Regions from separate parts of the Pedococcus soli genome, predicted to be linked through region 2. Evidence: predicted binding sites of a transcription regulator. Region 2 holds the regulator's gene; the other holds the start of a gene.
The links. The regulator LexA, encoded in region 2, represses DNA repair genes until DNA is damaged. The targets are predictions, from matches to a motif close to TCGAACANNTGTTCGA.
Positions count from the first base shown of each region.

Region 1 (7,012 bases), 230 kb from region 2:
GTGAAGGCGGGGCCGCGACCCAGTCGGCCCGGTCGGTGGGGTCGGCGCGCTCGACGCTCCCGGCGCGACGGCGCGGCGGGTGTCGTGGCGGGCAGGAGCGTGGTGGGGGTGGTGCGCTCGGCCATGACGGCAACCTCTCGGGACGACACTCGGGGGACTGACATTGGTTCGACAATTGTCGAACGGTGTCAGCAGGTGGGGCATTCCCGATCGCGCGAAATCAGTTCGAGTATTGTCGAACCATGAGTGGAACGCCAGAGCTGGTGCACCCCGACCTCGGTGACGTCGCGCTGACCGACGTGCTCTTCGCGCTGAGCGACCCCGCCCGGCTGCAGATCGTGCGTGACCTCGTCGACGGGCCCCTCGAGATGGCCCAGTGCGGGGCGACCAACCCGGCCCTGCCCAAGTCGACCAAGTCCCACCTCATGAAGGTGCTGCGCGAGGCCGGGCTGATCCGCAACGAGCCCCACGGTCGACAGCGGCTGGTGTCCCTGCGCCGCGACGAGGTGGACGCGGCCTTCCCGGGGCTGCTCGACAGCGTCCTCGGCCCCCGCCAGGACGGTCCGTCGAGCAGGCTCCGTCAAGACGGTCCGTCGAGCAGGCTCCGCTAGGACGGTCCGTCGAGCGGGCGCAGCTCGGCCACGAGCGGGACGATGTCGGCGACCGAGTCGACGACGCGCGTCGGCTGGTAGGGGAACTGGTCCACCTGGTGCCGCTGGGTCGATCCCGTCAGGACGAGGACCGTCCGCAGGCCGGCCTCGAGGCCGCTGATGACATCGGTGTCCATCCGGTCGCCGACCATCACCGTCGACTCGGAGTGCGCGTCGATCCGGTTGAGGGCGCTGCGCATCATCAGCGGGTTGGGCTTGCCGATGTAGTACGGCTGGCGGCCGGTGGCGGCGCTGATCAGGGCGGCCACCGAACCCGTCGCGGGCAGGGAGCCCTGCGGGCTCGGCCCGCTGACGTCGGGGTTGGTCGCGATGAACCGTGCCCCGCCCTCGATCAGCCGGATCGCCTTGGTGATGGCCTCGAACGAGTAGGTGCGGGTCTCGCCGAGGACGACGTAGTCGGGGTTGCGCTCGGTGGTCGTGTAGCCGACGTCGTAGAGCGCGTTCGTCAGGCCGGACTCGCCCACGACGAACGCGCTCCCGCGGGGTCGCTGGTCGTCGAGGAACTGTGCGGTGGCCAGGGCCGAGGTCCAGATCGACTCCTCGGGCACGTCGATGCCGCTGGCCAGCAGCCTGGCCCGGAGGTCGCGCGGGGTGAAGATCGAGTTGTTGGTCAGCACGAGGAACCGGCGCCCGTGCTCGGTGAGGGCGGCGAGGAACTCGGCGGCCCCCGGGATGGCGCTCTCCTCGTGGACGAGCACCCCGTCCATGTCGGTGAGCCAGCACTCGACGGGCCTGGGTCTGGTCATGTCGCCCATTCTGGCGCAGAGCGATCACCACTTTGGTGGATCGCCAGGGCTCGGACGGGGAGGACGCTGGGAGGTGCCTGAAGGAGGTGCTGGTCATGTCACTGGCCATGAGTGCAGTTGCGACGATGCTTCCCGTCACGGACACCGATCGCGCGAAGGAGTTCTACTCCGACCGGCTGGGCCTGCCGTTCCAGGGGACGAACGCCGAGGGCAGCCTGATGTACGAGCTCAGCGGCGGCACGGTGCTCATGCTGCTGCCTCGGGAGACCGGCTCGCAGAACCCGAGCACCGCCCTGACGTGGGAGGTCCCGGACGTCGCAGCCGAGATCGCCGAGCTCGAGGGCAAGGGCGTGGTGTTCGAGGACTACGACCTCCCGGGGTTGCAGACGCAGGACCACATCGCGGACTTCGCGGGGGAGCGGGCCGCGTGGTTCGTCGACCCCGACGGGAACGTCCTGTGCATCCACGAGGCGCACCGCACCTGAGCGGCCGGGCGCGCCCGTCGGCGGTATGGCGCGGTCAGGCCACTTCCATGGCGTGCCCGGCGGTGACGCGCAGCAGCTCCTCGTAGGTGGTGCGGTAGACGGTGTGGCTGTGGCCGGCGGCGGCCCAGACGTGGCGGTAGCGGCTCAGCGACACGTCGACGACGGTGCGGATCGGGGCCGGGTGGCCGACCGGGGCGACGCCGCCGATGGCGAACCCGGTCGCGGCGCGGACGAAGTCGGCGTCGGCGCGGTCGACGTGGTCCACGCCGTCGAGCAGCTCGGCGACCTTGACGAGGTCGACCTGGTGGGCACCCGAGGTGAGCACGAGCAGCGGGGTGATCGTGCCCTGCTCGTCGTGGGCGCGGAAGATCAGTGAGTTCGCGATCTCGGCCGGGGTGACGCCGATGGCCGCGGCGGCCGCGGCGGCGGTGCGGACGGCGTCGGGCAGGCTGACCAGCTCGGGGTCGACGCTGTGCACGGCGAGCGTGGCCAGGACCCGCTGCACGGCGGGGTGGCCGGTGAGGTCGCGGACCTCGGCGGGGGGTGGAGCGACCGGCTCGGGCGGGCTCATGTCCGGAGCCTAGGGGTGGCTGCCGACGGCCACCAGCGCTGGAGCGTCGACGGCGACGCGCCCGGGTGGCGACGACGCGCCGTCGCTCTTGACGAGCTGTCCGAGGGCAGGTGTACGGTTCTTCATATCGAACATCTGTTCGAATGGTTCCACCGAAGGACCGGGCGACCAGCAGGGCGGACGACTCCCGCCACCTGCCGTCCGCGCCCAGGGACCACCGTGGGGCTCTGGCCCGCAGCGGGCGCCTCGACCCCGTCCCCTGCAGGGCCAGAGCAACACCATTCCACCCTGCCCTGACGAAGGAGCCTGCTCGTGGTGCGCCGGTACGAAGAACCCATCGAGGTCCGCCAGACGGCGACCGGTGCCCCCGGTGCTCCCGGTGCCCCCGGTCCCGAAGGCGTCCACGGTGTCCCCGTCGAGGACGGTCCCACGACCCCGGGACCCGAGGCGTTCGTGTGGCGGGGTCGGCTCTACGTCGTGCGGGCGGTCCTCGACCGCTGGCAGGAGCGTCGGCCGTGGTGGCGCGAGGCGCGCGAGCAGGGCAGCAACGACGTCCTCACCGACGCCCGGGAGCGCCAGGTGTGGCGGGTGGAGGCCAGTGCCGGCCGGTGCGCCGCGGTCGGTGTCTACGACCTCGGTGCGGACCACCAGGACCGCGGCCTGCGCTGGCGGCTGCTGCGCGTGGCGGACTGAGATGGCGACCATCACCGTGGACGCCTCCGCGACCGGCACCAGGCACAGCGCGGGCGCCAGCCTCGACCTGCTCGACCGGTCCCGGCACTCCCTGCTCGAGGCGTGCCAGAGCCGGGAGGTGTCCCAGCGCTACCTGCAGGCCCAGCTCGGTGCGTTGCGCGCCGCTGCCGCCCTCGTCGCCGCCCGCGCCACCCCGGACGGCCACTGCGGGCCGCGCTCCCTGTGGGAGCTGCTGCCGACGGTGGCCCCGGAGCTCGCGGAGTGGGCCGAGTTCTTCGAGCTCGTGACGGCCCGGCGCGGCCAGCCCCACAGCGCCCGGGAGGCCGACGACCTGATCCGGCAGTCCGAGGTGTTCCTCGACCTGGTCTGCCGCAGCCTCGGGCTGCCGGTCCAGCCGGGCAGCCACGACGAGGTGCTCGTACCCACCGCCCTCGCGACGACCTCCGCCGGCTCGAGCTCTGCCGGCTCGACGCGCGCAGCGCCATGAGCGGCGGTGCCGGCCCGGCGGCGGAGTTCGTGCACCTGCACGTCGCCTCGGGGTTCTCGATGCGCTACGGCACCTCCACCCCCGAGGCGCTGGTCGAGCGCGCCGCCCAGCACCGGCAGCCGGTCCTCGCGCTCACCGACCGCGACGGCCTCTACGGCGCGGTCCGGTTCGTCCAGGCCGCCACCGCGGCGGGGATCGCCCCGGTCCTCGGCGTCGACCTCGCCGTGGGGCCGGACGCCCCGGGCGACCACGGTGGGGCGGGTGAGGGACGACGCGACCACGCCGCATACTCCTCCCGGTCCGCCGCCCCCTCCTCCGCCCAACAGCCACTGCAGCAGCCACCGCAGCAGCCGAGCCGTCCGCCGCGCACCCCCGCCCGGGGTGGCGCCGACCGCGACCCCCGCCACCCGCGGGTCACCGTGCTGGCCCGGGGCCGGGCCGGCGGGGTCCCGGCAGGAGTCGGGTGGGCGGCGCTGTGCCGGTTGGTGACCGAGACCCACCTGCGCGGGGAGCGAGGGGTGCCGGTGACCTCGGCCGCGGTCGTCGCCGCAGGCTGCTGGCGTGGCGGCGACCCCCGGTCCAGCCGGGACCACGCCAGCCCGCTGCTGGTCCTGCTCGGACCCGACTCCGACGTGGGCCGGGCGCTGCTGGTCAAGCGCGTCGACCGGGCGCGGGTCCTGCTCGACGCGTGGCGACGACGGCTGCCGGCGGGCGCGGTCGCGATCGAGGTGGTCTGCCACGGCGGCCCCGAGGGCACCCCGGCGTCCCGCAGCCACGCCCGCCGGCTGCTCGGCCTCGCCGACGAGCAGGGTGTCCCCGCGGTGCTCACCGCCGCGGTGCGCCACGTCGACCCGGGGGAGTCGGCCGTGGTCGACCTGCTCGACGCGGCGCGGCGGCTGGTCGCCCTCGACACCCGTCACCTCGACCGGGTCACCGACGCCGCCCACCTCGCCGCGACCCCGAGCATGCATGCCGTCGCCCTCGAGGTCACCGGCGGCGACCGTGGTCGCGCCGACGAGCTGCTCCAGCGCACCCTGGCCGTGGGGCTGTCGTGCGCCCAGAGCGCCCGGCACGACCTCGGCATCGGCTCGGTCCACCTGCCCGAGCCCCATACGTTGAAGATCGAGCCGGGGGAGAGCCCGCAGGCCAGGCTGGAGCAGCGCTGCCGCGCAGCCGTCGGGGGCCGCTACCCCGGCATCGGGGAGAAGGAGTTCGCCGCGGTCGAGCGCCGGCTCACCGAGGAGCTCAAGGTCATCGCCGAGCTGGGCTACCCCACCTACTTCCTCACGGTCGCCGAGGTCGTCGACCTCATCCGGGAGATGGGGGTCCGCGTCGCCGCGCGCGGGTCGGGGGCGGGGTCGCTGGTCAACTACCTGCTCGGCATCAGCGGGGTCGACCCGATCCGCTACAACCTGCTCATGGAACGGTTCTGCTCGCCGCTGCGGGCCGAGCTGCCCGACATCGACATCGACGTGGAGTCCGCCCGCCGTACCGAGGTCTACGAGCGCATCCTCGACCGGTTCGGCGGTGAGCGTGTCACCTGCGTCTCGATGATGGACACCTACAAGGTGCGCCACGCGATCCGGGACGTGGGCGCGGCGCTCGGCCTCCCGCCGACGGAGATCGACGAGATCGCCAAGGCCTTCCCGCACATCCGGGCCCGGGACGCACGCAGCGCCATCGCCGAGCTGCCCGAGCTGCGCTCGCGCGGGCTGGACAGTCCCCGGATGCGGGTGCTGTTCGACCTCGTCGAGCGCCTCGACGGGCTCCCTCGCCACATCGCGCTGCACCCCTGCGGGGTGGTGCTGTCCGACGGCGGGCTGCTCGACCGGACCCCGGTGGAGGCGAGCTGGCTGGGGTTCCCGATGAGCCAGTTCGACAAGGACGACGTCGAGGCCCTGGGCCTGCTCAAGCTCGACGTGCTGGGGATCCGCATGCAGTCGGCGATGGCCCACGCGCTGCAGGAGGTGCAGCGGGTCGACGCCGTGGAGGTGGACCTCGACGACCAGCGGCAGGTGCCGCTCGACGACGAGGCGACGTTCCGGCTGATCCGCACGAGCCACACGCTCGGCTGCTTCCAGATCGAGAGTCCCGGCCAGCGCGAGCTGATCGGCAAGTTCGGGCCGGAGCGCTTCGAGGACCTCGTCATCGACATCTCGCTGTTCCGGCCCGGACCGGTGAAGTCCGACATGATCACGCCGTTCCTCGAGGCCAGGCACGGGTGGAAGGAGCCCAGCTACCTGCACCCCACCCTCATCGAGGCGCTCCGGGAGACCGAGGGGGTCGTCGTCTTCCACGAACAGGTGCTGATGATCGTCGCCGAGACGACCGGGGTGTCCCTCGCCCAGGCCGACGAGGTGCGCCGCACCCTGGGCACCCCTCGAGGTCAGGTGGAGATCGAGGCCTGGTGGCGACCTGCGGCCCTGGCCCGCGGCTACGACCCGGCCGACGTCGACCGGATCTGGGAGGTGCTCAAGGCGTTCGCGTCGTTCGGTTTCTGCAAGGCCCACGCGGCGGCCTTCGCCCTGCCGACCTACCACTCGGCGTGGCTCAAGACCCACCACCCGGCGGCGTTCCTGTCCGGGGTGCTCACCCACGACCCCGGCATGTACCCCAAGCGGCTCATCCTCGACGACGCCCGGTCGCTCGGCATCGCGGTGCTCGGGCTCGACGTCAACGCCTCGACCGGTGCCTACCGGGTCGAACGCCTCGACGACCTCGCCACCGACGTGCAGGTGCAGGACTTCGACGAGCCGTCCGTGGCCTTCGAGGGGGTCGGGCACGGGTCGTTCGACCCCGAGCGACCCGACCCCGACCTGCCCGACGCCCGCGGTTACGGCATCCGGTTGTCCCTGTCCGACGTCCGGGGCATCAGCGACGCCGAGGTCGCCCGCATCGTCGCGGGCCAGCCCTACGCCGGGCTCGCCGACTTCTGGCACCGCGCGCACGTCTCCCGACCGGTCGCGGAGCGGCTCGTCCTCGCCGGTGGGTTCGACGCGCTCTACGGCATGGGTCCGCTGGGTGGTCCCGGGGGAGTGCCGAGGGCAGGAGGCGGCGGTGCCTGGGGTGGAGGAGGCGGTGCCGTGGGATCACGCGGCATGGGCAGTGGCGGCCTCGGGCGCCGCGGGCGCACGACCCGCCGTGACCTGCTCCTGCACGTCGCCGAGCTCGACCGCTACGGCCGGGCGCTGGACCGGTCGGCCAAGCGGGCGGCCCCTCGGCGCGGCCGGGGGACCCGCGGCATACCGGTGGGGGGACGGTCCCCGGAGGCGGGAGTGAGCGACGGGTCGGGCGTGCGGGCCCTCGCCGCGGGACAGTCGCAGGCCGCCCTGCCGGTGACGGCGGCCGCGGATCAGCCG
Region 1 is NZ_BAAGSF010000006.1:755,097-762,108, reverse strand. Features, by position in the region: gene ACYVKF_RS18895 (MFS transporter) at 1-125, opposite strand, end outside; gene ACYVKF_RS18890 (ArsR/SmtB family transcription factor) at 243-611, shown strand; gene ACYVKF_RS18885 (HAD-IIA family hydrolase) at 608-1,417, opposite strand; gene ACYVKF_RS18880 (VOC family protein) at 1,513-1,902, shown strand; gene ACYVKF_RS18875 (YbaK/EbsC family protein) at 1,937-2,473, opposite strand; gene ACYVKF_RS18870 (DUF6504 family protein) at 2,786-3,166, shown strand; gene ACYVKF_RS18865 (SAV_6107 family HEPN domain-containing protein) at 3,168-3,653, shown strand; gene ACYVKF_RS18860 (DNA polymerase III subunit alpha) at 3,650-7,012, shown strand, end outside.
Region 1: the regulator LexA is predicted to act here: its motif matches at 2,601-2,616, upstream of ACYVKF_RS18875 (YbaK/EbsC family protein).

Region 2 (7,012 bases):
CGGTGACCACGTAGTCCACGGTCGGGATCCGTGGCTGGCTGATCTTGGCCTGCGAGCCCGTGCGCAGCGGCCCGTCGTCGACCCGCCGCACCCACCGCACCGTGTCGGTCCACTCCGGCCAGTGCTCGACGTCCGACAGGACCTGCCAGACGCGATCCGGCGGGGCGGCGATGTCGATGGTGGCGCTCTGCTCCATACCTCCATGATCGCCCCGTGCGCGGCTCGTTTCGAGAGGATGGCGCCATGGATCCCTCGCGCGTCCTGTCCCAGCGCCTCGCGACGCAACGCCTCACCTCCGCCCCGCTGCGCACCGCGACCGAGGCCGTGCGGCTGCTCACGTGCGTGCAGAGCCAGGAGCGTGACCACGCCTTCTTCTCCCTGGGCCTGCGCACCCGCAGGAGCACGTATGCCACGGTGCGCCGCGAGCTCGATGCCGGCACCTTCGTGCGCACCCACGTCCTGCGGCCGACGTGGCACTTCGTCGCCCGCGAGGACCTGCGCTGGATCCTCGCGCTGACCTCTCCCCGGGTCCTCGCCGCCAGCGCCGGTCGGCACCGGCAGCTCGGGCTCGACGACCCGCGGCGGCTCGACGGCGGACTCACCCTGCTGGCTGAGCTGTTGCAGGACAGGCAGTTCCGCACCCGCCCCGAGCTCGGCGAGCTGTTCGTGGAGAGGCGATCACCGATCAGGCCGGGCGAACAGCTCGGACACCTGATCATGGTCGCCGAGCTGCGGGGGCTGGTGTGCTCCGGACCGGTCAAGGGGGTGCACCACTCGTACGCGCTGGTCGACGACGTCGTGCCACCGGCCACGCACCTCGACCACGACGACGCGCACCGCGAGCTCGTGCGCCGGTTCTTCAGCGGGCACGGACCGGCCGGCATCAGGGACTTCACCCGGTGGTCGTCGCTCACCGTCGCGGGGACCAGGGCCGCGCTGGCCGACCTGGGCGACGACCTGGACGTGGTGGACGTCGACGGGACACCGCACTGGTTCGACCCTGCCGTCGTGCCGCGCCGCAGCCCGGCCGCCCCCGCGGCACACCTCTTCCCGGTCTACGACGAGGTGGTGCTCAGCTACCCGGCCGTGAACTTCCCGGTGGCGACGGACCACCCGTTGGCCGAGCACCCTGACCCGTTCTGGGCCACGGTCGTCCTCGACCAGACCAACGTCGGCTCCTGGAAGCGCACCGTCCGGGCAGACGTCGTCGAGGTCGACATCCGGTTGGCCCCCAGCGTCGACGCCAGGGGCCGACAGGCGGTGCGTGCCGCGGCACTGCGGCTGGCCGAGTTCCTCGGGAAAGGGCTCGAGCTCACGGGGATCTGAGACCGGAGGCGAATTACACGGTTGGACTTACCGGATCTGCCTGACAAACCGGACACCGTCGGTCCAGCCTGAACAGGTTGTCCGCCGCCACCCCTCGCGGCGGGGCGATGCGCGTCTCCTGGCGCTGTCCTGTCCCCCACCCCCAGGAAGTCATGCTGCGTTCCCGACTGTCCCCCCTCCTCGCCCGCGTCGGCACCCTTGCCCTCGTCGTCCTGGCCGGACTCGCGGTCACCGCGCCACCGGCCTCAGCCGCGACCCTCTCCCGCGAGTGCAAGGCCAACTCCATCGCCTGCATCTCGTTCTCGGGGTACGCCGGGAAGTCGGTGTGGGGGTACCCGGTGAACTCCAGTGGGAACAACTGCGTGAACTATGCGGCCTACCGGCTGATGAAGAACGGGGTGAAGCAGCAGAGCGCCATGGGCAGCGGCGGCAGCTGGGCCACCAGCGCCCGCAACCGCGGCATCAAGGTCGACCAGACGGCCAAGACCGGGGCGATCGCCCAGTGGAACTACGGCAGCCACTACGCGCCCGGCAACGGCCACGTGGGGTACGTGGAAGAGGTCACGAGCTCCTACATCGTCGTGTCGGACTCGGCCTGGACTGGCTACTCCTCCCGGATGACCATCCCGCGCGGCGACGCGAACTGGCCCAGCAACTTCCTGCACTTCAAGGACCAGCCCTACCAGCCACCGGCATCCGGGAGCTTCCTCAAGGTCCGGGAGAACGGGCAGATCTACCGGCTGGTCGGGACCACACCGGTCTACGTGAGCACGTGGGCAGCATTCGGCGGTGCCAAGGCCACGATGGCCGTCTCGGCCAGCGCCCTCGCCACCCTGCCGGCCACCATCCCCGACGGGACGTTCATCAAGGGCGCGCAGCGGGCGGAGATCTACCGGATGGCCGGCGGCGCCCCGATCCACGTCTCGGCATGGGCGAACGTCGGCGGAAGCAAGGCCACGACGATCGTCGACCAGGTGGCCATCGACCGGGCCGGTGACGGCGGCGCCTACAACCGCCTGCGAGCGGTGCCTGCCGACACGACGATGCTCCGGACGACCAAGGGCGTCGTGTACCGGATGAGGGGCGGGATCGCCTACTACTCGACCTCGATGCCGATCGCCGAGCTGAGTGAACCGGTCCTCGTCGACCACGTCGCCCTCAGCCGCGCCACCACCACCGGGGCGTTGAAGTACCGACACATCAAGGCCGTGAAGGCCCTACCGAAGATCACGCCGAAACCCTGAGCGCCCCTCACACGGAGATCTCTCCGCGCCGCCCGATGCCGGGTGATGGGTGGGGTGACCTCGCTCAGCCGGCGGCCGGGATGAGCAGCGTCTGCCCGGCGTGGACGTTGGACCCCGTCAGGTCGTTGGCGACCTGGATGCGGGCGACGGCCTCGGTGACCGGCAGCTGCGGCAGCTGGGCCGACGCGACCTCGGAGAGGGTCTGACCGGACTGGACCGTCGTCGAGTGGTCGATGACCGCTGCGGACGCGCCCCCCGAGAGCAGGCTGATCGCGAGGACCACCGCCGTGATGGCCACGGACACGGTGATCGCCAGGCGGCCGGCGCGGGTCAGCCGCAACGGCGCCGCCGGACGGATGACGACGTCCTCACCGGTGGGCACCGAGACGAGCTGCGGGCGCACGGGCCGAACGGGCATCCGCACGGGGGCGGGGGCGACGTCCCAAGCAACTGCTGCACTCATCTGGTCCTCCGTGGTGGTCAGGTGGCCGAAGCCCTTCGAACGGTTGTACGAAGTTCCTCTAGGCTGATTTCTAGCACGCATGTTCGAACTTCTCAAGACACGCCTCGAACACATGTTTGGCACTGACGTTCGAACGCCATACGCTGTGTTCATGCCTCACAGCACACCAGAGGCCACTGACAGTCCCACCCGTCACAGCACTGAGCACGGCGGCATACGCCACCTGACCTGCGGAAACGAGGAAACGGCATGAGCGAGGACAACGTCAAGGAGCTCCCCGACCGCGATCGGGGTGACGGTCTGACCGTCCGCCAGCGCCGGGTCCTCGAGGTGATCCGCAACTCGGTGGACCGCCGCGGGTACCCCCCGAGCCTGCGCGAGATCGGTGAGGCCGTCGGTCTCACCTCCCCCAGCTCGGTGGCCCACCAGCTGTCCACCCTGGAGCGCAAGGGCTTCCTGCGCCGCGACCCCAACCGCCCTCGCGCGATCGAGGTCGTCTCCCCCGACTCGACGGCCGACATGCGCGGCTACCGCGGTGGGGCGAGCGTCGAGGACGAGACGGCGGTGTTCGACGAGACGGGGATGAACGACCGGCGTCCCGAGGCGTCGTACGTCCCGGTGCTCGGCCGGATCGCCGCCGGTGTGCCGATCCTCGCCGAGGAGACCGTCGAGGACGTCTTCCCGCTGCCCCGGCAGATCGTGGGCGAGGGGCAGCTCTTCCTGCTCCAGGTCGTCGGCGAGTCGATGATCGACGCCGCCATCTGCGACGGCGACTGGGTGGTCGTGCGCCAGCAGCCGACCGCCGACAACGGCGACATCGTCGCGGCGATGCTCGACAACGAGGCGACCGTCAAGACGTTCAAGCGCAAGGACGGCAAGGTCTGGCTCATGCCGCACAACGACGCGTTCGAGCCGATCGACGGCGACCACGCCACGATCCTCGGCAAGGTCACGGCGGTCCTGCGCCGAGTCTGAGCCGCGCCCGGACCCACCCAGCCGAGTCCGGGCCGACTGAGCTCTACCGAGCCCTGCCGAGCGCTACCGAGGCCGCGCCCCGGCCGCCCTCCCCCAGCTCCCCCGTGTGCCGCCGTGGACCGACCCCCGCGGCGGCACACGGGTGGTCACCGGGGATCGGGCATCCCGGGCGCGCATGGTTCGGGTGGGACTGGGTACGTTCGGGGTGAAGGCGCAGGTTCCGGACCGGGGCCCGCGCGGCACGCGCCCGGCAACGCCAGGCACCCGGAGAACGAGGTTCACGCATGGGCAAGCACGACGAGAGCGACTACTCCGAGGCCGACCTGGTGGTCAAGGGCCAGGAGGACCACGCCGCCGGTCCGACGGCGGTGGCGGTGTCGATGAAGCGCTCCATCGACCACATGGGCCTCAAGCGGACGGCCCAGACGCTCCTCAAGCTCAACCAGGCCGAGGGCTTCGACTGCATGAGCTGCGCCTGGCCGGACCCCGATCCCGGTCACCGGCACACGGCCGAGTTCTGCGAGAACGGTGCCAAGGCGGTCGCCGAGGAGGCCACCCGCGACCGGGCCACCCCCGAGTTCTTCGCCCAGCACAGCATCGCCGAGCTCGACGCCCACACCGAGCACTGGCTCGGCCAGCAGGGCCGCATCACCCACCCGATGGTCAAGCGTCCGGGCGGGACGCACTACGAGCCGATCGAGTGGGACGAGGCGTTCGACCTCATCGGCGCCGAGCTGCGCTCGCTCGCGAGTCCGGACGAGGCGACCTTCTACACCTCGGGCCGCGCCTCCAACGAGTCGGCGTTCGCGTACCAGCTGTTCGTCCGCGCGTTCGGCACCAACAACCTGCCGGACTGCTCGAACATGTGCCACGAGTCCACGAGCATCGCGCTGCAGGAGTCCATCGGCATCGGCAAGGCCAGCGTCACCCTCGACGACGTGCACACGGCCTCGGTCATCGTCATCGCCGGCCAGAACCCCGGCACGAACCACCCGCGAATGCTGTCCGCCCTCGAGATCGCCAAGGCGAACGGCGCCAAGATCATCTCGATCAACCCGCTGCGCGAGGCAGGGCTCGTGCGGTTCAAGAACCCGCAGAAGCCCAAGGGCGTCGTCGGCCACGGCACGGCGATGGCCGACCTGCACCTGCCGGTGAAGGTCAACGGCGACCTCGCGCTGTTCCAGGCGATCGGGTCGCTGCTCGTCGAGTGGGACGCGCTCGACCACGAGTTCATCGCCACCCACTCGACGGGGTTCGAGCAGTGGCGCGACCACGTCCGCGCCGTCGACTGGGACCAGGTCGTCGAGGTCACCGGGCTGTCCCGTGAGCTCATCACCCAGGCTGCCGAGATGCTGCGCGGGTCGACCCGGACGGTCTACTGCTGGGCGATGGGCCTGACCCAGCACCGCAACGGGGTCGCCACCATCAAGGAGGTCGTCAACCTCGCCCTCGCACAGGGCAACATCGGCCGTGAGGGGGCGGGCCTCCTTCCCGTCCGCGGCCACTCGAACGTCCAGGGCGACCGCACCATGGGCATCTGGGAGCGGCCCCCGGCGACGTTCCTCGACGCGCTCCAGAAGGAGTTCGGCTTCGACCCGCCGCGTGAGCACGGCCTCGACGTCGTGGACTCCCTGCGTGGCATGCGCGACGGCAAGGTCCACTTCTTCATGGGGCTCGGCGGCAACTTCGTGCAGGCCGTGTCGGACACCGACATCGCGATCCCCGCGATGCGCAAGGTCCGCATGACCGTGCAGGTGTCCACCAAGATCAACCGCTCCCACCTCGTCTGCGGCGAGACCGCCCTGATCCTGCCCACCAAGGGCCGCACCGAGAAGGACATCCAGGCCAGCGGGGCCCAGTGGATCTCGGTCGAGGACTCCACGTGCTCGGTGCACGCGTCGCGCGGCCCGCTGGAGCCGGCCAGCCCCCAGCTCAAGTCCGAGGTCGACATCGTCACCCGCATCGCCGAGGCGACGCTCGGGGACCGGTACGGCCTGCAGTGGAAGGCGATGCGCGACGACTACCGCGCCATCCGCCACCACATCGCCAAGGTCGTCCCCGGGTGCGAGGACTACGAGGTCAACGTCCGCAAGCCGGGCGGCATGATCATGCCGCACCCGCCGCGCGACACCCGGACGTTCGACACGAAGACCGGCAAGGCCGAGTTCGTCGCCTCCCCGATCGAGGTGGTGCACGTGCCCGAGGGCCACGTGCTGCTGCAGACGCTGCGCAGCCACGACCAGTACAACACCACCATCTACGGCCTCAGCGACCGCTATCGCGGCATCGAGGGTGGCCGCAAGGTGGTCTTCGTGCACCCCGACGACATCGCGGCCTTCGGTCTGGCGGACGGCGACCTCGTCGACATCACCACCCGGTGGACCGGTGACGACGTGGTCCGGTGCGTTCGCGGCTTCCGGGTGGTCTCGTACGACACCCCGCGGGGATCGGCCGCGGCCTACTACCCCGAGACCAACCCCCTGGTCCCGCTGGACTCGACGGCGATCGGCAGCAACACCCCGACCTCGAAGTCGGTCGTGGTCTCACTCGCCCGGTCGACGTCGAGCTCGCCCGCGTCGGGGGACAGCGCCGGCGGGTCCTCGCAGGACGCCACGGGCTCGGACTGGGACCACAAGAAGTCACCGGAGCCGGAGCACCTGTCCTGACCGGTGCCCGGGGTGGCGCCGGTAGGCGTCACCCCGGGCAGGATCGGCTCGTCGGGGTCACTCGCCGAGGGTCTCGAGGTACCTGCTCAGGCGCTCGGTGATGTCGTCCGTGGCGCTGGCCTCGTCCCACAGCTCCCACCACTCGTTGTCGTCGGGCCGCAGCGCGCGGTGCAGGGCCTTGGTGGCCAGGTCCTCGAGCCCCTCGTCGACCACGATGGGCTCGTCCTCGATCCACCGCGGCAGGTACGGCTCGCGGATCGCACTCTCGAAGTCGTCACTCGCCGCCACCACGACGGCGGCGGCGATGGCCTCGGCCATCTCCGGTGCCTCGATGTAGG
Region 2 is NZ_BAAGSF010000006.1:980,320-987,331, forward strand. Features, by position in the region: gene ACYVKF_RS19855 (SRPBCC family protein) at 1-196, opposite strand, end outside; gene ACYVKF_RS19860 (winged helix DNA-binding domain-containing protein) at 244-1,326, shown strand; gene ACYVKF_RS19865 (CHAP domain-containing protein) at 1,479-2,570, shown strand; gene ACYVKF_RS19870 (LysM peptidoglycan-binding domain-containing protein) at 2,635-3,033, opposite strand; gene lexA (transcriptional repressor LexA) at 3,283-4,008, shown strand; gene ACYVKF_RS19880 (FdhF/YdeP family oxidoreductase) at 4,293-6,674, shown strand; gene ACYVKF_RS19885 (DUF4259 domain-containing protein) at 6,732-7,012, opposite strand, start outside.